Regions from separate parts of the Streptomyces sp. NPDC050610 genome, predicted to be linked through region 1. Evidence: riboswitches for the same ligand, from Rfam matches in the RefSeq annotation. Region 1 holds a riboswitch; each other region holds the start of a gene.
The links. Region 1 has a riboswitch for cobalamin ahead of AB0I22_RS28125 (CoA-acylating methylmalonate-semialdehyde dehydrogenase). Riboswitches for the same ligand answer to the same signal wherever they lie in the genome.

Region 1 (5,619 bases):
AGGTCGCGGTAGGCGCGGGCGGCGGCGTTCAGTTCGGCGGGCGTGCGGTCCTGGGCCAGGGCGGGCTCGTCGAGCTGCACCCACTCGGCGCCGGCCGCGCGCAGGTCGGCGAGGATCTCGGCGTAGACGGGGAGCAGCCGGTCGAGGAGGGTGAGCGGTTCGAAGTCGGCGGCGACGCCCGGGGCGGGCTTGGCCAGCAGGAGGTACGTGACGGGGCCGACGAGGACGGGGCGCGCGGTGTGGCCGAGGGCGCGGGCCTCGGTCAGCTCGGCGAGCTGCTTGGCGGAGTCGGCCGCGAAGACCGTGTCCGGGCCCAGCTCCGGCACCAGGTAGTGGTAGTTGGTGTCGAACCACTTGGTCATCTCAAGGGGCGCCACGTCCTGGTTGCCGCGCGCCATGGCGAAGTAGCCGTCGAGCGGGTCGGCGTCGACGGCGGCGCGGTGCCGGGCGGGGACGGCGCCGACCATGACGCTGGTGTCCAGGACGTGGTCGTAGTACGAGAAGTCACCGGTCGGCATCTCGTGGACGCCGGCGTCGGCCAACTCCCCCCAGTTCGCCCGGCGCAGCTGCTGGGCGGTCTCCTTCAGGGCGTCGGCGTCGACGCGGCCCTTCCAGTAGCCCTCGATGGCCTTCTTCAGTTCGCGGTTCGCGCCCTGGCGGGGGTAGCCGTACACGGTGGCCCGTGCTGCCGCGGCTGCGGACTTCGCTGTCACGGAAATCTCCTTCGCGAGATGACTCCTTGAGAATCCCGGCGGCGGGACACGGACGCGAAGGCGACGGACCAGGCGGACTCGCGCCGAGCGCGGTGCTCCACCTGGTATGCACGCCGACCCGCCCACGAGGTCACCGGGATTTCCGTACGCAATCGGTCGCGTACGGGCAACGGGCAGGTCTTCGGACTCGCGGGCACACCTGCCGAGGCAGATTCCTACTGGCCGTCGCTTCCCGGACCCATGGCCGGATCCAGTGCGTATGACGGCGGTCGTTCCCGCTCACCGCTGCGGGGCAGTCCCGGATTCCCACCGGGTTCCCTCTTGCGACGCGCCTGCCTGGCGGGCAGGGCGAACCAGCTGCACGGGTCAGCCTAGAGGTCAGGGGGTTTTCTGGGCACCGCTGTTCACATCCCGGAACGTGATGTGGGACACGGGGCGCACCGCCGCGCGGGAGCCGGGCGCCGGAGGGGGGTGGACTTACTAGGACGTCCAACTATATCTTCGTGGCACAAGGTCCGCGGTGCAGGGAAGCCGGTGTGAATCCGGCACGGTCCCGCCACTGTGACCGGGGAGTGTGCTGCCGTCCACACGTCACTGGCGAGGTCTGCCGGGAAGACGGGCGGCGCGCTGAGATCCGGGAGTCAGGATACCGGCCGCGGAATGTTCCGTGTTGTTGTCCACGAGGATGGAGCAGACACGCATGGCACCGGTTTGTACCCACGACCCTGGTGATCCGGCGGAGCGCACCCGACCCACCCCGCGCTCGTAGACCTTCGCGGCCCCTCGGCGGTCCCGACCCCCGCCCGGCGGCCCGACGCTCGCTGTCCCGCGGCCCGCGGCGGCGGCGCACCCACCCGTGCGCCCGCCGCCCGCCCGCCGCGCCGTCCCCGGATCTCCCCTGACGAGAGCAGGCACCCATGGTCCGCGAACTCACCCACTTCATCGGCGGCAAGCACACCGCCGGCACGTCCGGCCTCTACGGCGACGTGTACGACCCCAACACCGGTACGGTCCAGGCCCGCGTCCCCCTCGCGGGCCGCGCCGACACCGAGGCGGCCATCGCCGACGCGGTCACCGCGCAGCAGGAGTGGGGCGAGTGGAACCCGCAGCGCCGCGCCCGCGTCCTGCTGCGCTTCCTCCAACTCGTCGAGGGCGAGCGCGACTCCCTGGCCCGGCTGCTGTCGGCCGAGCACGGCAAGACCGTGGCCGACGCGCACGGCGACCTCCAGCGCGGTCTGGAGGTCGTCGAGTTCGCCGCCGGAATCCCGCACCTCCTCAAGGGCGAGTTCACGGACAACGCGGGCACCGGCATCGACGTGCACTCGCTGCGCGCCCCGATCGGCGTGACCGCCGGGATCACCCCCTTCAACTTCCCCGCCATGATCCCGCTGTGGAAGGCCGCACCCGCCCTCGCCTGCGGAAACGCGTTCATCCTCAAGCCCTCCGAGCGCGACCCGTCCGTACCGCTGCGGCTGGCCGAACTGTTCCTGGAGGCCGGTCTGCCGCCCGGCGTGCTGAACGTCGTCAACGGCGGCAAGGAGGCCGTCGACACCCTCCTGGAGGACCCGCGGGTCGGCGCGCTCGGATTCGTCGGCTCCACCCCCATCGCCGCGCACATCTACGCCACCGCCGCCGCCCACGGCAAGCGCGCCCAGTGCTTCGGCGGCGCCAAGAACCACATGATCGTGATGCCGGACGCCGACCTCGACCAGGCCGTCGACGCGCTCATCGGCGCCGGTTACGGGTCCGCCGGCGAGCGGTGCATGGCGATCTCGGTGGCCGTACCGGTCGGCGAGGAGACGGCCGACCGGCTGGTCGCCGCCCTCAAGGAACGCATCGGCACGCTGCGCATCGGCCGCAGCGACGACCCGGAGGCCGACTTCGGCCCGCTGGTGAGCAGGGACGCCCTCGACCGGGTCCGCCGGTATGTGGACATCGGCGTCAATGAGGGCGCCGAACTCGTCGCCGACGGCCGCGGCTTCACCCTGCCCGGCCACGAGAACGGGTTCTTCGCGGGCGCGTCCCTCTTCGACCGGGTCACCCCGCGGATGCGGATCTACCGCGAGGAGATCTTCGGCCCCGTCCTGTGCGTCGCACGCGCCGCCGACTACGAGGAAGCCCTCCGGCTGCCCAGCGAGCACCCGTACGGCAACGGAGTCTCCATCTTCACCAGGGACGGCGACACCGCCCGCGACTTCAGCCGCCGCGTGAACACCGGCATGATCGGCGTCAACGTGCCCATCCCGGTCCCCGTCGCCTACCACACCTTCGGCGGCTGGAAGCGCTCCGGCTTCGGCGACCTCAACCAGCACGGCCCCGACGCCATCCGCTTCTACACCCGCACCAAGACCGTCACCTCGCGCTGGCCCTCGGGCGCCAAGGAAGGCGCGAGCTTCACCCTCCCCACCATGGGATGAGCGCCATGACCGCCACATCGCTCACCGAGGACCAGCAGGCCCTCGTCGAAGCCACCCTCGACTTCGCGGAAGACCACCTGGCACCGCACGCCGTCCAATGGGACCAGGACAAGCACTTCCCCCTCGACGTGCTGCGCAAGGCGGCCGGACTCGGGCTCGGCGGCGTGTACGTACGCGAGGAGGCCGGAGGCAGCGGCCTCAGCCGGGCCGACGGCGTCCTCATCCTCGAAGCCCTCGCCTCCGGCTGCCCGTCCATCGCGGGCTACGTCTCCATCCACAACATGGTCGCCTGGATGATCGACCGCTACGGCGACCCCGAACAGCGCGCACGCCGGCTGCCCCGCCTCTGCGCCATGGACGACCTCGGCAGCTACTGCCTCACCGAACCGGGAGCCGGATCGGACGCCGGGTCCCTGCGCACCCGGGCGGACCGCGACGGCGACCACTACGTCCTCAGCGGAGTGAAGCAGTTCATCTCCGGCGCGGGCGCCGCCCAGGTGTACATCGTCATGGCCCGCACCGACGGGGACGGCCCCCGCGGCATCTCCGCCTTCGTGATCGAACGCGACGACCCCGGCCTCTCCTTCGGACCCAACGAGAAGAAGATGGGCTGGAACGCCCAGCCCACCCGCCAGGTCGTCCTGGACGGGGTCCGGGTCCCCGCGGACCGGCTGCTGGGCCGCCCGGGCGACGGCTTCCGGATCGCCATGAGCGGCCTGAACGGCGGCCGGCTCGGCATCGCCGCCTGCTCCCTCGGCGGCGCCCGCAGCGCCCTCAACAAGAGCCTCGCGTACCTCGCCGACCGCCAGGCGTTCGGCGCCCGGCTGCTCGACGCGCAGGCCCTCCAGTTCCGCCTCGCCGACATGGCGACCGAACTCACCGCCGCCCGCGCCCTCGTCAACCAGGCCGCCCAGGCCCTGGACCGCGGCGACCCCGAGGCGCCGCAGCTGTGCGCGATGGCCAAACGCTTCGCCACCGACACCGGCTACTCCGTCGCCGACCGCGCCCTCCAACTCCACGGCGGCTACGGCTATCTGACCGAGTACGGCATCGAGAAGATCGTCCGCGACCTCCGCGTCCACCAGATCCTGGAAGGAACCAACGAGATCATGCGCGTCATCGTGGCCCGCGGCCTGACGGAGGCCTTCCAGTGACGGCCGGCGCGGACGCCGAGGAGTCCGTACTGCTCCGCACCGAGGGCCGCGCGGCCTACCTCACGCTCAACCGGCCCCGAGCCCTCAACGCCCTGACGCACTCCATGGTGCGGCGCGTCGACGAGGCGCTCACCGGCTGGGCGAGCGACCCGGCCGTGCAGACCGTGGTCATCACCGGCGCCGGCGGGCGCGGCCTGTGTGCGGGCGGCGACATCCGCTCCATCTACGAGGACGCCCGCGCGGGCGGCGCCGCCTCCGCCGGCTTCTGGCGGGACGAGTACCGGCTCAACGCCCGTATCGCCTGCTACCCCAAGCCGTACGTCGCCGTGATGGACGGCATCGTCATGGGCGGCGGCGTCGGCGTCTCCGCGCACGGCAGCGTCCGCATCGTCACCGAACGCTCCCGGATCGCCATGCCGGAGACCGGCATCGGCTTCGTCCCCGACGTGGGCGGCACCTACCTGCTCGCCCTCACCGGAGGCGAGCTCGGCACCCACCTGGCGCTCACCGGCGCGCGGATCGGAGCCGAGGACGCCCTGCTCTGCGGCCTCGCCGACCACTTCGTCCCGCACGACGACCTGCCCCGGCTGCTCGACGACCTCGCCGCCCGGCCGGTCTGGGACGCGCTCCAGTCGTACGTACGGCAGCCGCCGCCCGGCGAACTGGCCGCCCACCGGACCTGGATCGACGCCTGCTACCGCGCCGACACCATGGAGGAGATCGTCGCCCGGCTGCGCGGCCACGGCGCACGCGCCGCAGCCGAGGCCGCCGACACCCTCGCCGCCAAGTCGCCCACCGCCCTGAAGGTCACGCTCGCCGCCCTGCGCCGCGCACCCCGCCTCGGCCCGCTGGAATGCGTACTGGAACAGGAGTACCGCGTCTCCTGCGCCGCGCTCACCTCGCACGACCTGGTCGAGGGCATCCGCGCGCAGGTCATCGACAAGGACCGCAGCCCGCGCTGGGCGCCGGCCGGCCTCGGCGAGGTCGCCGACGCCGACGTGGCCCGCTACTTCGCCCCGCCCGCCGGCGGCGAACTCCACCTGACCGCAACCCCGCAGGAGGTGCCCTGGTGAACGGCCAGCACACGATCGGCTTCATCGGCCTCGGCCACATGGGCGGCCCGATGGCCGCCAACCTCGTCAAGGCGGGCCACCGGGTCCTCGGCCACGACCTGATGCCCGACCTGCTCACCACGGCCGCCGGAACCGGCGTGGAACCGGTCGCGTCGGCGGCGGACGCCGCCTCGGCCGCGGACGTGGTGATCACCATGCTGCCCGCGGGGCGGCACGTCCTCGGCCTCTACCAGGAGGAGGGCCTGCTGGCCGCCGCCCGGCC
Region 2 (5,619 bases), on a different contig from region 1:
CCCGGTGAAGGACACCTTGTCGACGCCGGGGTGCCCGACCAGGTACTCGCTGACCTCCCGGTCGGCCGGCAGGACGGACAGCACCCCGCGCGGCAGCCCCGCCTCGGCCGTGATCTCGGCCAGCAGATACGCGTCCAGCGGCGTCTCCGGCGACGGCTTGAGCACCACCGAGCAGCCGGCGAGCAGGGCGGGCGCGAGCTTCGCGGCGGCCACGAACTGCGGTACGTTCCACGGCACCACGGCCGCGACCACGCCCACCGGCTCACGCCGCACCAGCAGCGGCCCGAGCACTCCGGCCCGCCGCTCCTCGTACGGGAAGTCGCGCGCGACGGTGATCGCGCAGTCCCAGACCATCATCGCGCCGAGCGCCTGCGCGAGAACGCTCCAGGAGGAAGGGGAGCCGTTCTGGGCCGAGATGAGCCGGGCGATCTCCTCGTGGCGCGCGGCTATGGCGTCCTTGATGCGGGTGACGACCTCGATCCGCTCGTCCAGGGTGCGGCTCGCCCAGACGCCGGAGTCGAAGGAGGCGCGGGCGGCGGCGACCGCCTTGTCGACGTCCGCGCGCGAGGCGTGCGGCACCCGGCCGATGACCTGTTCCGTGTGCGGCGAGACGACCTCGATGGCGTCCCGGCCTGCCGGATCGGTCAACTCGCCGCCGATGAAGAGCTGTCCGTGCTCGATGAGGTCGCTCATGTCTGAGCCTCCCGCGGGTTGGCTTGGCCCCTGCCCGTACGGCCGCCGGTGCCGGCAACCGTTCTGACACTGCATCAGAACTGATACCAGTTCTAGTTATAGTGGGCAATGGATCCGACGCGGGACGCCGTGGGATACGGCCCGGCAGACGACGAACGGCCCGCCCGGCGACGAGACCGGGCGGCCACAGCGAGAGGGGACCCCGCATGGCGCACGTCACGGACCACGGAGGCGGGGTCTGGTCCATCCCCGTCCCCATACCGGACAACCCCCTCGGCCACACCCTCATATACCTCCTCGACACCGACGACGGCCCCGTCCTCATCGACACCGGCTGGGACGACCCCGCCTCCTGGGACGCGCTCGCCGCAGGGCTCACGGAGTGCGGCACGGCCGTCTCCGAACTGCGCGGCGTGCTCATCACCCACCACCACCCCGACCACCACGGCCTCTCCGGGCAGGTCCGCGAGGCGTCGGGCGCGTGGATCGCCATGCACCCCGCCGATACGGACGTGGTGCGCCGCACCCGGGAGACGGACCCCCTCCACTGGCTGGGCTACCTCGTCGACAAGCTCGCCGCCGCGGGCGCCCCCGACGACCACCTCGCCCCGCTGACCGCCGCGCTCGCCGAAGGCCGCGCCCGCCCCCTCCCCGGACACCGGGCCGCACTGCCCGACCGGGCCATCGAACCGGGCGAACTCCTCGACCTCCCCGGCCGCCGGCTGCGCGCCGTCTGGACCCCCGGCCACACGCCCGGCCACGTCTGCCTCCACCTCGAAGAGGCCCACCCCGCCGGCCGGCCCGGTCACGGCCGGCTCTTCTCCGGCGACCACCTGCTGCCCGGCATCACCCCGCACATCGGCCTGTACGAGGGCCCGGCCGCCGGGAAGGGAACGGCGGCGGGCACTCCGGGAGACGCTTCGGCAGGCCCTTCGGCGAGCGCTTCGGCGAGCCCTTCGGTGAGCGCGTCGACGGGCATTTCGCCAGACGCCTCGGCGAGCGCTTCGGCAGTCGTCCCGGCGGGCGCGGCCATCGACCCGCTCGGCGACTACCTCGCCTCCCTAGAACGCGTCGCCGCCCTCGGCCCCGCCGAAGTGCTCCCCGCCCACCAGCACCCCTTCACCGACGCCCCCGCCCGCGTCCGCGAACTCCTCGAACACCACCGGGCCCGCCTCGCCGACCTGCGCGAACTCCTCGCCACCCCCCGGACGCCCTGGCAGCTCGCCGTGGCCATGGAGTGGAACCGCCCCTGGGCCGGCATCCCCTACTCCTCCCGCAACATCGCCGTCTCCGAGACCGAGGCCCACCTGCGGCGGCTGGTGAAGCTCGGCCACGCGGAGGCGGTGCCGGGGAGCGAGCCGGTCACCTACCGGGCGGTGTGAAGAGAGGGGAAGGGAAGGTCCGCTCCGGCCCGTGAGCGGAGCGCGCGGAACCCGCCCGTTAGAGTGTTCTGCACAACTTCATCCCGCCTCGCCACGGGGAAAGCCGGTGCGACTCCGGCGCTGACCCGCAACCGTGAGTGCGGCCCGTACCGCGTGTACGGCCGTACGAGCCGGAGCACCCGCGCCGGGGCGAACAGGCTCCCGGAACCGGACGCGCCCGCCTGGCGGCGGCGCCCGGCCACCGGCACCGTCGAGGTATACGGAGCTGAGCCCGGTGCCACCGCGCGGTCTGGACGACAGTGCGCGGGTGGGCGGCCGTGCACGGCTGTGTACCACCACCGCTGTGTACCACGCTGTGTATCACCCACCGCTGCGACATTCACCGAGAGGCACCGACCCCATGGCCCCCTCCCCCGCCGTCCACGCGCGCCGCGGCGCCGCGGCTCTGGCCGCCGCCGCCCTGCTGAGCGCGGCCGCGGCCCCCGCCGCCTTCGCCGATTCGCCGCCCCCGGCGGCGCCGGGCCTGTACGGGACGACGAACCCGCAGTTCGACGGCGTGTTCCGGCAGTCGCTGGCCTTCCTCGCGCAGGACTCGGCGGGCGTCACGCCCGCCAAGCCGGCCGTGGACTGGCTGGCCGGGCAGCAGTGCGCGGACGGCGGCTTCGCCGGGTACCGGGCCGACACCGGCACAGCGTGCGACGCGAAGAAGGGCGAGTTCACCGACGCCACGGCCGCCGCCGTGCAGGGGCTCGCGACGGTCGGCGGGCGCGGCGCGGAGGTGAAGAAGGGGCTCGACTGGCTCAAGGCCACCCAGAACGAGGACGGCGGCTGGGGCGCGCAGCCCGGCAACCCCAGCAACGCCAGCTCCACCGCGACGGCCATCGGCGCGTACGCCGCGGCCGGCCAGGACCCGGCGAAGGCCGCCGCCAAGGGCGGCAAGAGCCCGTACGACGCGCTGCTGACCTTCCAGCTCGGCTGCGACGCCAAGGAAGGCGAGCGCGGCGCCTTCGCCTATCTGCCGCAGAAGGGGCAGCTGCTCGCCAACGACCTCGCGAGCGCGGCGGCGACGCTGGCCGCATCGGGCAAGGGGTATCTGGTGGAGCACCCGAGTGGTGGGGACAAGGCCCCGAAGCCGCTCGCCTGCACCGATGGCAACGGCAAGGGCAAGGCGGAGAACGCCTCCGCGGCGGCCGACGCCGGGTCCGCCTACCTGGCGGCGAAACTCGCGGGCAACGGGCAGCACCTGGCCTCCGCCATGGACCCCAAGTCCGACAAGCCCGACTTCGGGGCCACGGCCGACGCCGTCACCGCCCTCGCGGCGGGCGGCCACACCGACGCCGCGGGGAAGGCCATGGGGTGGCTGCGGGACGACAAGAACGGCGCCGCCGCCTGGGCCAAGGGCGACCCCGGCAAGCTCGCGAAGCTGATCCTCGCGGCCAAGGCGTCCGGGACCGACCCGCGCACCGTCGGCGGCGACCTCGTACAGCAGCTGAACGCGACGGGCCCGAAGCCGGAGGCGGCGGACTCGTCGAAGAAGGACGCGAAGGACGAGAAGAAGAAGGACGACAGCGGGTTCGGCGTCTGGTGGTTCGTGGGCGTCTGCCTGGTGGCGGGCATCGGCGTCGGCTTCCTGATCAGCGGCCGCAAGAAGAACCCGAAGCGGTGACGGGCGGCCTGCGCCGGGCGTTCGGCGCGGCGCTGCTCGCCGGGGCGCTCGCCGTCCTGGGCGCCGCGCCCGCGCACGCGGACGGCTACCGCTACTGGTCCTTCTGGGAGCGTTCCGGCCAAGAGTGGACGTACGCCACACAGGGGCCCTCTGTGGCGCGGCCCGACGACGGCGACACCCTCGGCTTCCGGTTCGCCGTCAGCCAGGACTCCTCGCAGGCGGCGAAGCCGCGCGGGGCCGCGGGCTTCGGCGCGATCTGCGCGGACACCCCGGCCAAGGGCGGCAGCAAGCGCGTCGCGCTCGTCGTCGACTTCGGCACCGCCGCCGACGCGCCGGACGGGCGTACGCCGCCCCCGGCCCGTACGGCCTGCGCGCGCGTCGGTACGGACGCCAGCGCGAGCGAGGCCCTGGCGGCGGTCGCGAAGCCGCTGCGCTACAACTCGGCGGCGCTGCTGTGCGCCATCGACGGCTACCCGAAGTCGGGCTGCGGCGAGCAGGTCGCCGACGGCGGGAAGAAGACCCCCGCGCCGAGCGGGTCGGACAAGGCCGAGGCCACAGACAAGGCGGACAAGGACGATGGCGGGGGCGGCCCGTCCGCCGGGCTGATCGGCGGCATCGCCGCCGTCGTCGCCCTCGGCGCCGCCGCCTGGTGGCAGGCACGCCGCCGCCGCGGATGAACGACCACCAAGCGCGGCGCCCCCGCGCCCGTACGACGGCGGACCAGCGGAACGGGCCGGTCATGGGCCGCGCCCGTGCTCCTCTGACCTCCCGGAGCAGCGCCCTGCACCCCGGCGCGTGGTGGCTGTGGGCGCTCGGGCTGGCCACGGCCGCTTCGCGGACCACGAATCCGCTGCTGCTGTGCCTGCTGGTCGGGGTCGCGGGGTATGTGGTGGCGGCGCGGCGTACGGACGCGCCGTGGGCGCGTTCGTACGGGGCGTTCCTCAAGCTGGGGCTGCTGGTGCTGGCGATCCGCCTGGTCTTCGCCGTCGTGCTCGGCTCCCCGATCCCCGGTACGCACACGCTCTTCACCCTCCCCGAGGTGCCGCTGCCGGACTGGGCGCGCGGGGTGCGGATCGGCGGCCGGGTGACGGCGGAGGGGCTGGTCTTCGCGCTGTACGACGGGCTCAAGCTCGCCGCCCTGCTGATCTGCGTCGGCGCGGCGAACGCGCTCGCGAACCCGGCGCGGCTGCTGAAGTCCCTGCCGGGCGCGCTGTACGAGGCGGGCGTCGCGATCGTCGTCGCCATGACGTTCGCGCCGAACCTCGTCGCGGACGTGGCGCGGCTGCGCGCCGCGCGCCGGCTGCGCGGCCGTCCCGACCGCGGCGCCAAGGCGCTGCTCCAGGTCGGGCTGCCGGTGCTGGAGGGCGCGCTGGAGCGTTCGGTGGCGCTGGCGGCGGCCATGGACGCGCGCGGCTACGGCCGTACCGCCCAGGTGCCGTCCGCTGTGCGGCACACCACGACCGCTCTGACGCTGGGCGGGCTGCTCGGGGTGTGCGCCGGTACGTACGGGCTGCTGGCCGCGCAGGGCGCGGGGTACGGGCTGCCGGTGCTGCTGGCCGGTCTCGCCGCCGCCATGGGCGGCCTGTGGCTGGGCGGGCAGCGCTCGGTCCGTACCCGCTACCGCCCCGACCGGTGGGGCGCGCGGGCGTGGCTGGTGGCGGGTTCGGGGGTGGCGGTGGCGGGGCTGATGATCTGGGCCGGTTCCTACGCGGCGCAGCCGCTGCACCCCCCGGCCGTGCCGCTGACCGCGCCGGACCTGCCGCTGTGGCCCGCGGCCTCGGTGCTGCTGGGGCTGCTGCCCGCGTTCGTCGCACCGGTGCCGCCGCGCGGGCCGCGGCCGTCGGACGATCCGCGCTTGTCCGGCGATCCGGGGCCGTC
Region 3 (5,619 bases), on a different contig from region 1:
GCTTCCGTCGCAGGCCGCCGCCTCGATGAGCAGCTCCCACTGGGCGACGGTCATCCGCCCGAGCGGCGCCGCCACCGAGAGGGCGTACGCGCCGTGCGGGCCGGGGACGAGGCCGGGGGCGGGCGGCGCGCCCAGCGATGGTGAGGTCCGGGGCAGCGGGGTGCTGCCGATGTCTTCGGCGGCGAGGCGCGCGGCCAAGGCGCCGGCGCGCGGGCGGTGGTCCTGGGGGAGGTCGGTCACGCGCCAGGCGTCAACGCCGCTGCCGTCGCGTGCGCTCAGGAATTCACGCGCCGCCAGCACGGCGGCGCGGGGGGCGTCTTCGGCGGCGAGGCCGAGGGCCGGTCCTCCGGTGCCGTAGCCGAGCGCCGTACGACCGTCCTGACCTGCGATCAATGTCACATCGGGGACGAGGGCGGCCACGTCGCCGCGGCCGTCGTCGAGGCCGAAGAGGAAGCGGCCCGAGAGCCGGGCGGTGTCCGGGTCCGCGCACAGCAGCGCGTCCAGCTCGCGGGCCCAGGCCTGTACGTCCGCGTGCCCGGCGCCGTCGAGTCCGGCGAGGGGGGATGCCGCGATGTTGCGTACGCGCTCGTGCCGGTCGGAGGGGAGCAGACCGGCCATGCGCAGCCGGACCGCGAGCGCCGCCCCGCGGTCGGGGGCGAGCCCGCGCACCTGGATGTTGCCGCGCGAGGTGAGGTCGAGACAGCCGTCGCCCAGTTCCGCCGCCAGGTGGGCCAGTGCCGTTGCCTGACGTGTCGTCAGGAGTCCGGCGGGGACGCGGATACGGGCCAGGGCGCCGTCCGCGGCGGGGTGCAGGCGCAGCGCGCCGGGGCATGCGTCGTCGCCGTGCCGGGCGGTGGGCCGGGCCCCTGGCGGGGTGGGAGCGGGGGCGAAAGGCATGGCTGCGAGCATACCGAGACGTTCCACTTGGGTGGGTGCCGGTGTTTCTCGCGGGGCGCCGCCCCGCACCCTGGTCCTCAATCGCCGGACGGGCTGGATGGGGTGGCTGTGCGTCCTCGGGTGTCGGCGAGATGGGACGCGGGCCTTGTCCTCAATCGCCGGACGGGCTGGATGGGGTTGCTGTGCGCCCCCGGCCGCCGGCGGGACGGGGGCGGGGCTTGTCCTCAAGCGCCGGACGGGCTGGATCGGGTCGCTGTGCGTCCTCGGGTGTCGGGCCGGATGGGGTCGCTGTGCGTCCTCGGGTGTCGGGCCGGTTGGGGGCGCTGCGCGTCCTCGGGCGTCGGGCCGGATGGGGGCGCGGGCCCGGTCCTCAAGCGCTGGGCGGGCTGGATCGGGCGGCCATGTGTCCTCAAGTTTCCCCGGCTCCTGCTGGGAGGCGTCCTCCGTGGGCCGGCATGAGAGGCCGGTCGGCCTCGCCGGCCCTCAGCTCGGAACGTATAGCGCTTACTATTCTCACCGGTGGATCATTTCGATCCGCCGGACGCCAGCGACGGCGCCAGGGGAGGAAGCCGGTGAGACTCCGGCACGGTCCCGCCACTGTGAGCCAGGCAGCGATGCCGGGCGAGTCAGGAACTCCCGCCGTCCTCCCACCGCCCGGGGCGCGGACCCCGAGGAAGGCTTGCCGACGCATGCGCATGTTCCGGCTCCGCGCGCCCCGGACGGACCCGCTGTCCGCCCGCCGCTCTGCCGCGGGCTCCCGTACCCCCAGCCGCCGGGCCCCCTCGGCCACCCGGCCCGGAACGACTACGCGAGGCGAGTTCCAGTGATCCTGCTGCTGTCGACGTCCGACACCGACCTGCTCAGCGCGCGCGCCGCCGACGGGCCCGTGCCCTACCGGCTCGCCAACCCGGCCCGCCTCGACCTGAGCGAGCTGCCCGGCCTCCTCGACGGCGTCCAGCTCGTCGTCGTACGGCTCCTCGGCGGCGTACGCGCCTGGCAGGAGGGGCTCGACATCCTGCTCGCCGGGGACCGGCCCGTGGTGGTCCTCACCGGCGAACAGGCCCCCGACGCCCAGCTGATGGAGGCGTCCACCGTCCCCGTCGGCATCGCCGCCGAGGCGCACGCCTACCTCGCGCACGGCGGGCCCGCCAACCTGGAGCAGCTCGCGCGCTTCCTCTCCGACACCGTGCTGCTCACCGGCCACGGTTTCGAGGCGCCCGCGCCCGCCCCCACCTGGGGTTCGCTGGAGCGCACCCCGCGCGCCGACGCGAGCGGCCCGCGGATCGCCGTGCTCTACTACCGCGCCCACCACATGAGCGGCAACACCGCCTTCGTCGAGGCGCTGTGCCAGGCCGTCGAGGACGCGGGCGGCGTGCCCATGCCGCTCTTCGTCGCCTCCCTGCGCGCGCCCGAGGCCGAGCTGGTCGAGGCGCTCGGCGCGGCCGACGCCGTCGTCACCACCGTCCTCGCGGCCGGCGGCACCAAGCCCGCCGAGGCGTCCGCCGGCGGCGACGACGAGTCCTGGGACGCGGGCGCGCTCGCCGCCCTCGACGTGCCGATCCTCCAGGCCCTGTGCCTGACCGGGCCGCGCACCGCCTGGGAGGAGAACGACGAGGGCCTCTCCCCGCTGGACGCCGCCACCCAGGTCGCCGTCCCCGAGTTCGACGGCCGCCTCATCACCGTCCCGTTCTCCTTCAAGGAGGTCGACGAGGACGGCCTGCCCGCCTACGTCGCCGACCCCGAGCGCGCCGCCCGCGTCGCCGGCATCGCCGTGCGCCACGCCCGGCTGCGCCACATCCCGGCCGCCGAGAAGCGCCTCGCGCTCGTCCTCTCCGCCTACCCCACCAAGCACTCCCGCATCGGCAACGCCGTCGGCCTCGACACCCCCGCCAGCGCCGTCGCCCTGCTGCGCCGCCTGAAGGCCGACGGCTACGACTTCGGGACCGAGCCCGTACCCGGCCTCGAATCCGGCGTCGGCGACGAGCTGATCTACGCCCTCATCGAAGCCGGCGGCCACGACCAGGAATGGCTCACCGAGGAGCAGCTGGCGCGCAACCCCGTCCGCATCCCGGCCGCCGACTACCGGCGCTGGTACGAGCGGCTCCCCGCCGAACTGCGCGAGGCCGTCGAGGGCCAGTGGGGACCCCCGCCCGGCGAGATGTTCGTCGACCGCAGCCGGAACCCCGAGGGCGACATCGTCCTGGCCGCCCTGCGCCGCGGCAACCTCCTCATCCTCATCCAGCCGCCGCGCGGCTTCGGCGAGAACCCCATCGCCATCTACCACGACCCCGACCTGCCGCCCTCGCACCACTACCTGGCCGCCTACCGCTGGATCGCCGCCGACCGGGCCGACGGCGGCTTCGGCGCCGACGCCATGGTGCACCTCGGCAAGCACGGCAACCTGGAGTGGCTGCCCGGCAAGAACGCGGGCCTGTCCGCCGCCTGCGGCCCCGACGCCGCCCTCGGCGACCTGCCGCTCATCTACCCCTTCCTGGTCAACGATCCCGGCGAGGGCACCCAGGCCAAGCGCCGCGCCCACGCCACCCTCGTCGACCACCTCGTGCCGCCGATGGCCCGCGCCGAGTCCTACGGCGACATCGCGCGCCTGGAGCAGCTCCTCGACGAGTACGCCTCCATCGCCGCCATGGACCCGGCCAAGCTGCCCGCCATCCGCGCCCAGATCTGGACGCTGATCCAGGCCGCCAAGCTCGACCACGACCTCGGGCTCGCCGACCGGCCGGACGACGACGGGTTCGACGACTTCCTGCTGCACGTCGACGGCTGGCTGTGCGAGGTCAAGGACGCCCAGATCCGCGACGGCCTGCACGTGCTCGGCGGCGCCCCCACCGGCCCCGAGCGCGTCAACCTCGTCCTCGCGATCCTCCGCGCCCGGCAGATCTGGGGCGGCACCGCCGCCCTGCCCGGCCTGCGCGAGGCCCTCGGCCTCGACGAGTCCGCCGCCACCCGCACCGGCGCCGACGAGGCCGAGGAGCGCGCCCGTACGCTCGTCGCGGCCATGGAGGACGCCGACTGGGACCCGGCCGCCGCCGAGAAGGCCAGCCTGGAGCTGCCCGAGGCGCAGCGCCAAGGCGTCCGCGCCATCCTGGAGTTCGCCGCCCGCGAGGTCGTGCCGCGCCTCGCCGCCACCACCGACGAGCTCGACCACGCCGTGCACGGCCTCAACGGCGGCTTCGTGCCCGCCGGGCCGTCCGGCTCCCCGCTGCGCGGCCTGGTCAACGTCCTGCCGACCGGCCGCAACTTCTACTCCGTCGACCCCAAGGCCGTGCCCAGCCGCCTCGCCTGGGAGACCGGCCAGGCGCTCGCCGACTCGCTGTTGGAGCGCTACCGCACCGACAACGGCGAGTGGCCCAAGTCCGTGGGCCTCTCCCTGTGGGGCACGAGTGCGATGCGCACCTCCGGCGACGACATCGCCGAGGCACTGGCGCTGCTGGGCGTCCGGCCCGTCTGGGACGACGCCTCGCGCCGCGTGAACGGCCTGGAGCCCATCCCCGCCGAGGAGTTGGGCCGCCCCCGCATCGACGTGACCCTGCGCATCAGCGGCTTCTTCCGCGACGCCTTCCCGCACGTCATCGGGCTCCTCGACGACGCCGTGCGGCTTGCCGCCGGGCTGGAGGAGAGCGACGAGCAGAACTACGTGCGGGCCCACGCCCAGGCAGACCTCGCCGTGCACGGCGACGAACGCCGGGCCACCACCCGTATCTTCGGCTCCCGGCCCGGCACGTACGGCGCGGGCCTGCTCCAGCTCATCGACAGCCGCGACTGGCGCACCGACGCCGACCTCGCCGAGGTCTACACCGTCTGGGGCGGCTACGCGTACGGCCGCGAGCTGGAGGGCCGCCCGGCCCGCGAGGAGATGGAGAGCGCCTACAAGCGCATCGCGGTCGCCGCCAAGAACACCGACACCCGCGAACACGACATCGCCGACTCGGACGACTACTTCCAGTACCACGGCGGCATGGTCGCGACCGTACGGGCGCTCAAGGGCACCGCGCCCGCCGCGTACATCGGCGACTCCACCCGGCCCGAGACGGTCCGCACCCGCACCCTGGTCGAGGAGACCTCGCGCGTCTTCCGCGCCCGCGTCGTCAACCCCCGCTGGATCGAGGCGATGCGCCGCCACGGCTACAAGGGCGCCTTCGAACTCGCCGCCACCGTCGACTACCTCTTCGGCTACGACGCCACCACCGGCGTCGTCCCCGACTGGATGTACGACAAGCTCGCCCAGACCTACGTCCTCGACCCCGAGAACCGCGCCTTCCTCCAGGAGGCCAACCCCTGGGCGCTGCACGGCATCGCGGAGCGGCTGCTGGAGGCCGAGAGCCGCGGCATGTGGGCCGAGCCGGACGCGGAGACCCTCGACGCCCTGCGCCAGGCGTTCCTGGAGACCGAGGGCAACCTGGAGGGCGACGACTGACCCCTCGTCGCGAGGGTGACGGCTCCTCAAATTGCAAATTGGGCCCATGGCCCGGTGATCACTAAGATCCGCTGAATGATCATCACAAGACGGCTGGTGGCGGGCGCCTTCGCGGCGCTCGCCACGCTGGCCGCCGGCGCCTCCCCGGCCCTCGCCGCGGACGAAGCGGCGGAGAAGGCCCCCAAGGTAGAGCTCGTCCTCGACGTCAGCGGCTCGATGAACGCCAAGGACATCGACGGGCAGTCGCGCATGGCCGCGGCCAAGCAGGCGTTCGGGGAGGTGATCGA
Region 4 (5,619 bases), on a different contig from region 1:
GTCACCCTCTTGCGGGCGCACCCAGGGGGCGGGGCCACTGATCAGCTCCCCCAGCACCTTCAGCGGATCGACCTCGTCGTCGGCCCCGATCGCTCCCGGGTCGTCGAGCGCCATCAGGAACGGGAAACCGCTCAGCGCGTCGGCCGCCGGCACCCGCACCCGGCTGTTCCAGCCGAACCCCGCCGAGATTCCGCGTACTTGGAACATCGGCGGACCGAACCCGGTGGCGCTGCCCAGCGAGCCGTAGGCGAACAGCGACGGCTCGCCGCCGTTGTCGGGGATGACGTAGGCGCCCATCGCGGAACCGTTGAACGCCCCGGTGTCCACCAGCAGTACCCCGCCGACCACCGCCTTGTAGGGCGGTGAGGCCGGCAGCGCGGTCAGCGCGCCCGCGATCCGCAGCGGCGGGTTCGCGTAGTCCACGCTCAGGCCGTTCTCACCGCCCGGCGTACCGATCGGCGACCAACCGCGTACCGACGGGGCCTCCAGGATCCGCACGCCCTTGCGTCGCCGAGGCCCGGGGCGGGGGATGAAGACGCCGTTGTCGGTGACCAGGGCCTGCGGGCCACGATCAGCCTCGCGTTCACCGCCGGTACGCCGTCGCACCGCGGGCAGGGCACGGCCCAGGCCGTCCAGGCGTCCGGAGTCGGCCGTCGGCACGGGAGCCCGCCGGGTCAGCCGCAGGGCACGGCCGTCCGCCACCGCCCAGGCCCCGGCCGGCAGCGGCGCCCCGGCCGGGGCACCGTCGACCAGCACCAGCCCGCGGCCCTCGCCCAGGTCGGCGGCGGCCAACGTCCCGGTCACCCGTTCGCCGTCATCGGTGAAAGAGACCCGCACCGGGACCGGGGCGGGTGACGCGGTGGTCATGGCCCGCCCCGTGACCGCGAATTCACCCGGGTCGCATATAGCGCCCTCGACCCGTAAGAGGCCCCCTCGCAGAACCAGCGCCGCGGCACCGTGGTCGCCGAGGACGGACCCCGGAATTTCGACAGCACCTCCCGGGCCCGTCTGATCGAGGAGCTTACGGATATCTTCCACACGTGCTGTCACAGCGCTCCAGCCCTCGAATCGGCGGAAAAGGTGGGAAGGCCCACCCAGGCACCACCCAGGCGCGGGCCCGGAAAGGGCCAGGGCATCCACTGCGAGATCTTAATCAGCACCCCACGGTAAGTGCATGGATGGCTACTTTCGGTTAGCGGATTGGCTGAAAGGTGATACCCGGACAACTCTCCGTGCGGCGGACCAAAGGGATTCGGTCCTTGACCTCGGTCTTTCGTGGTGATTCGCCGAGGGGGTCGGTGGATCATCGGCTCCCTATCGGATCTCACCGTGCTGCTCGACGGCCGGTGTCCGGGCCGATGCCGGGTCCTCGGCGTGTGCGGATGGAACGGCGCCGGTGATCACCATGCCGGCCGGGCTTCGGCCCGTACGGAGCGGACCGCCCGCAGCGCGCCGCACCACCCCTCGGCTGGGTCGACCGGAACTTCAGCGCCTTCGTGCCGTATCCAGTGGTTTCTGCGGACGCGCAGAGGGCGCTCCCGGGGCGGGGCCGCCTGGCGGGCTCAGCCGCGGGCCCCGATCAGCCGTCTGGCACACTGTGCTCACTCAATCAAGGCGGTCAGGGCCAGGAAGCCGGTGCGAATCCGGCGCGGTCCCGCCACTGTGACCGGTCGACCTCTCGTGGGCGCGGCCGGCAGCCAGATACTGTCTGGCCGCCTTTCCGTACCGACCGGGGACGAGGATCCCTCGGAAAGGCATGTACATGCTCCGCACCGGCGCGGTCTCGCGCACGCTTCTGACGTCTCTGCTGCTGCTCCCGCTCGCCGCGTGCGGCACGTCCGGCTCATCCGGCGCGGACAAGAGCGACGACAAGGCGGGCGGTGCGGCCGCCGGTTTCCCGTACACGGTCACCAACTGCGGAGTGAAGACCACGTTCACGCAGGCGCCGAAGCGGGCCGTCGCGCTCAATCAGCACGCCACCGAGATCCTGCTCGCCCTGGGGCTGAAGGACCGCATGGCGGGCACCGCCTATCTCGACGACAAGATCAGTCCCGAATACCGGAAGGCTTACGACTCGGTGAAGGTGCTCGCCGAGAAGTACCCGTCGAAGGAGACCCTGCTCGGCGCGAATCCCGATTTCGTGTACGGCGGCTACGCCAGCGCCTTCGACAAGGGCGAGGGCCGCGACCGTACCGGATTTCAGAAGTCCGGGATCAACACCCGCCTGAACATCGAGAGCTGCGCCAAGGGGCCGATCGGCGTCGACGACCTCAAGACCGAGGTCACGCAGGTGTCGCGGATCTTCAACGTCCCCGAGCGCGGCAAGAAGCTCATCGCGCGGGAACAGAAGGGCCTCGACTCCGTCGCCGCACGCCTCACGGGCATCGAGCCGGTCTCCGTGTTCGTGTACGACTCCGGCGACTCCAGCGCGTTCACCGCGGGCGGCCAGGGGCTCGGCAACGACATCATCCGCCGCGCGGGCGGCCGCAACGTCTTCGCGGACGTCGGCAAGTCCTTCGCCGACGTCTCCTGGGAACGCGTCATCGCCCGCAAGCCCGACGTCGTCGTGATCTACGACTACGGCGGCACCAGCGTCGCCGCGAAGAAGCAGCGGCTGCTGGACGACCCGGCGCTCAAGAACGTCCCGGCGATCAAGAACAAGCGGTTCGCGGTGCTGCCGCTGTCCTCGGCCGTGCTCGGGATACGCGCCGCCGACGCCGTCGACGGCCTCGCCGCGCAACTGCACCCCGACGCGAAGTGAGCGGCGTCCGCACCCGGTGCTTTCCCCTGCTCGTCGCCGTGCTCGTCCTGGCGGTGGGCGCGGCGGCTGTCGCCGGACTCGCCATCGGGGCCGTGGGGATCCCGCCGGGGGAGGTGCTGCGCATCCTGGTCTCCGGTGAGCGCGGCGGCGCGTTCGCGTCCATCGTGTGGGACGTGCGGATGCCGCGCGTCATCCTCGCCGTCGTGGTCGGCGCGGGGCTCGCCGTCGCCGGAACCGTGCTACAGGCCGTGGTCCGCAACCCGCTCGCCGACCCGTACCTGCTCGGCGCCTCGTCGGGCGCCTCCTCCGGCGCGGTCCTCGTCATCGTGCTCGGGGTCGGAGCGGGCACCGCGAGCACCGTCGCGCTGCCGGTGGCCGCGTTCATCGGCTCCATGGGCGCCCTCGTCGTCGTGTACGCGCTCGCGCGGCGCGGCGGCACCATGACGTCCGGGCGACTCGTGCTCGCCGGGGTCGCCGTGCAGTACATCCTGGCCGCGTTCACCAGTCTCGTCCTTGTCGTCTCGGCGCAGGCCGAGCACGCGCGGGCCATCATGTTCTGGACGCTCGGCGGTCTCGGCGCGGCCCGTTGGAGTCAACTCCCTCTGCCTGCCGTCGTGTTGACTCTCGGCACGGTGCTGCTCGTCGCGCTCGCCCGTCCGCTCGACCTGCTGCTCGCGGGCGAGGAGGGAGCCCAGGTTCTCGGCCTGGACACCAACCGCTTCCGGGCCGCCGTCTTCGTCCTCACCTCGCTCGTCATCGGCGTCCTCGTCGCGTTCAGCGGCGCGATCGGCTTCGTCGGCCTGATGGTGCCCCACGCCGCCCGCATGATCACCGGCGCGGGACACCGCAGGCTGCTGCCCGTCGCCGCGCTCGGCGGCGCCGTGTTCCTGCTCCTGGCCGACCTGGGGGCCCGCACCGTCGCCGCACCACAGGAGATCCCCGTCGGCGTCGTCACCGCACTCACCGGAGGCCCCTACTTCCTGTGGCTGCTGCGCCGCCGCACCCGGGCGGAAGGAGTCACGGCATGACCCAGCCGCCACCGGCCGCCCTCACGGTCACCGGCCTCGGCTACGCCGCCCCCGACGGCACCACGCTCATCCGCGACATCGACCTCGACGCCGCGCCCGGCGAGACGGTCGGCCTGGTCGGCCCCAACGGCAGCGGCAAGACCACCCTCCTGCGCTGCGTCTACGGCACCCTGCGCCCCACCGCCGGCGCCGTCCGCGTCGACGGCGCCGACTCCGCCGCCCTCACCGTCAAGGAGCGCGCCCGCCGGATCGCCGTCGTCCCGCAGGACGCGCCCGGCGCCTTCGGCCTCACCGTCGCCGAGGTCGTCGCCATGGGCCGCAGCCCGCACAAACGGTTCTGGGAACAGGACACCAAGGACGACGCCCGCCGCGTCACCGACGCCCTCACCCGCGTCGGCTCCGCCGACCTCGCCCACCGCCCCTACGAACAGCTCTCCGGCGGCGAACGGCAACGCACCCTCGTGGCACGGGCGTTGGTGCAGGAACCCGGCCTCCTCGCCCTGGACGAGCCCACCAACCACCTCGACATCCGCCACCAGCTGGAACTCCTCGCCCTGCTGCGCAACCTGCCCGCCACCAAGCTGGTCGTCCTGCACGACCTCAACCTCGCCGCCTCTTACTGCGACCGCCTCCACGTCCTGGACGCGGGAAGCGTCGTCGCCTCCGGGCGGCCCGCCGACGTCCTCACCGAAGACCTCCTGGAGAGGGTCTACGGCGTACGCGCCCACATCGGCGCCCATCCGACGACCGGCGCCCCGCACATCGTCTACATCCCGCCGGAGGAGCCGAGTTGAGCAGCGGAGCCCACCGGAGATCGCGCTGGCACATCGAAGCGGGCCTGCCGCCCGCCGCGCAGGCGGCGAACTGGCTCGCCGCCGACCGCCTCCTGAACCCCACGAGCCCCGAACTGGGCCGTCTCCTCGCCTACGAACACGAGGCCGCCGGCCACCGCACCGCACACGCCGCCGCCCTCACCGTCATGGCCGTCTACGCGGGCCACGTCACGGCGGCGGCCCTGCTGCACTGGGCCCTGCACGACGAGGTTCTCGACCTGTCCGCCCCCAATGTCCTCGTCACCGCGGACGGCCACGGCATCACGGGCGTACGCGCACGGCGACCCCGCACCCTCCCTCAAGAGGGCTCCACCGTCCGCCAGTTGCACGACACGGTCCTCGATCGGCACCTGCTGCCCTTCGCCGACGCCCTGCACCGGCGCACCCGTGCGGGCCTGCGCCAGCTCAGGGGCGGCATCGCCCACGGCTGCGCGACCGCCCTGTGCGCGTCGGACGCGGACCCGGACCTGCTGGAGCGACGCTGGAACCTGTTCGCCGAGGACGCGCCGGGCGGCCTGGCCGCGCTCGGCCGCGTCGCCCGGGTGCGGCGCGCGAGCAACGGCGCGACCCGGCTCGTGTACCTGCGCCGCACCTGCTGCCTGTACTACACGAGCGCCGAAGCCGTGCGCTGCGCGAGCTGCTGCCTCACCAGCGAGGAGGAACGGCTGAAGCGGTACGCGGCGCGCGGGTAGGACCGCGGCCTGCCCCGGCCGGTCGTTCAGCGCGTTCCAGAAGTCGAGTGCGCCGTCGCCGGCCATCGAGGCGGGAGCGCGCGTACCGCGCGGGGCAGTCCCGCACGCAGCCGACTGGTACTGCGATCACAGTTGCGGGGTGTGGCCTCGGCGTCTGTAGCGACTGTGGCGGGCGGCGCGGGTCTCTGACTGAGGCGTCCCCACCGTGGCCAGTGTGGGCGGTGGGCCGGAGTGAGGTGTCGGGGGTGGGGGAGGAGTCCGATCGGGCGGTGGATCTCTGCGACGGACCATGTGGAGTGCGCGGC

Region 2: it holds a riboswitch for cobalamin, as region 1 does, so the genes downstream of both, AB0I22_RS22005 (prenyltransferase/squalene oxidase repeat-containing protein) here and AB0I22_RS28125 (CoA-acylating methylmalonate-semialdehyde dehydrogenase) in region 1, are expected to answer to the same signal.
Region 3: it holds a riboswitch for cobalamin, as region 1 does, so the genes downstream of both, cobN (cobaltochelatase subunit CobN) here and AB0I22_RS28125 (CoA-acylating methylmalonate-semialdehyde dehydrogenase) in region 1, are expected to answer to the same signal.
Region 4: it holds a riboswitch for cobalamin, as region 1 does, so the genes downstream of both, AB0I22_RS14095 (ABC transporter substrate-binding protein) here and AB0I22_RS28125 (CoA-acylating methylmalonate-semialdehyde dehydrogenase) in region 1, are expected to answer to the same signal.

What each region holds. Positions count from the first base shown of each region.
Region 1 covers NZ_JBFAIV010000026.1:100,006-105,624, reverse strand. Annotated here, with positions in the region: gene metE (5-methyltetrahydropteroyltriglutamate--homocysteine S-methyltransferase) at 1-713, opposite strand, end outside; cobalamin riboswitch at 868-1,086, opposite strand; cobalamin riboswitch at 1,201-1,386, shown strand; gene AB0I22_RS28125 (CoA-acylating methylmalonate-semialdehyde dehydrogenase) at 1,631-3,130, shown strand; gene AB0I22_RS28120 (acyl-CoA dehydrogenase family protein) at 3,136-4,284, shown strand; gene AB0I22_RS28115 (enoyl-CoA hydratase/isomerase family protein) at 4,281-5,357, shown strand; gene mmsB (3-hydroxyisobutyrate dehydrogenase) at 5,354-5,619, shown strand, end outside.
Region 2 covers NZ_JBFAIV010000017.1:131,418-137,036, reverse strand. Annotated here, with positions in the region: gene AB0I22_RS22015 (aldehyde dehydrogenase) at 1-693, opposite strand, end outside; gene AB0I22_RS22010 (MBL fold metallo-hydrolase) at 900-2,075, shown strand; cobalamin riboswitch at 2,134-2,277, shown strand; gene AB0I22_RS22005 (prenyltransferase/squalene oxidase repeat-containing protein) at 2,476-3,741, shown strand; gene AB0I22_RS22000 (SCO2322 family protein) at 3,738-4,418, shown strand; gene AB0I22_RS21995 (CbiQ family ECF transporter T component) at 4,481-5,619, shown strand, end outside.
Region 3 covers NZ_JBFAIV010000007.1:143,338-148,956, forward strand. Annotated here, with positions in the region: gene cobG (precorrin-3B synthase) at 1-897, opposite strand, end outside; cobalamin riboswitch at 1,418-1,554, shown strand; gene cobN (cobaltochelatase subunit CobN) at 1,721-5,332, shown strand; gene AB0I22_RS11460 (VWA domain-containing protein) at 5,408-5,619, shown strand, end outside.
Region 4 covers NZ_JBFAIV010000009.1:124,186-129,804, reverse strand. Annotated here, with positions in the region: gene AB0I22_RS14100 (DUF6603 domain-containing protein) at 1-867, opposite strand, end outside; cobalamin riboswitch at 1,596-1,727, shown strand; gene AB0I22_RS14095 (ABC transporter substrate-binding protein) at 1,763-2,761, shown strand; gene AB0I22_RS14090 (iron ABC transporter permease) at 2,758-3,789, shown strand; gene AB0I22_RS14085 (ABC transporter ATP-binding protein) at 3,786-4,583, shown strand; gene AB0I22_RS14080 ((2Fe-2S)-binding protein) at 4,580-5,314, shown strand.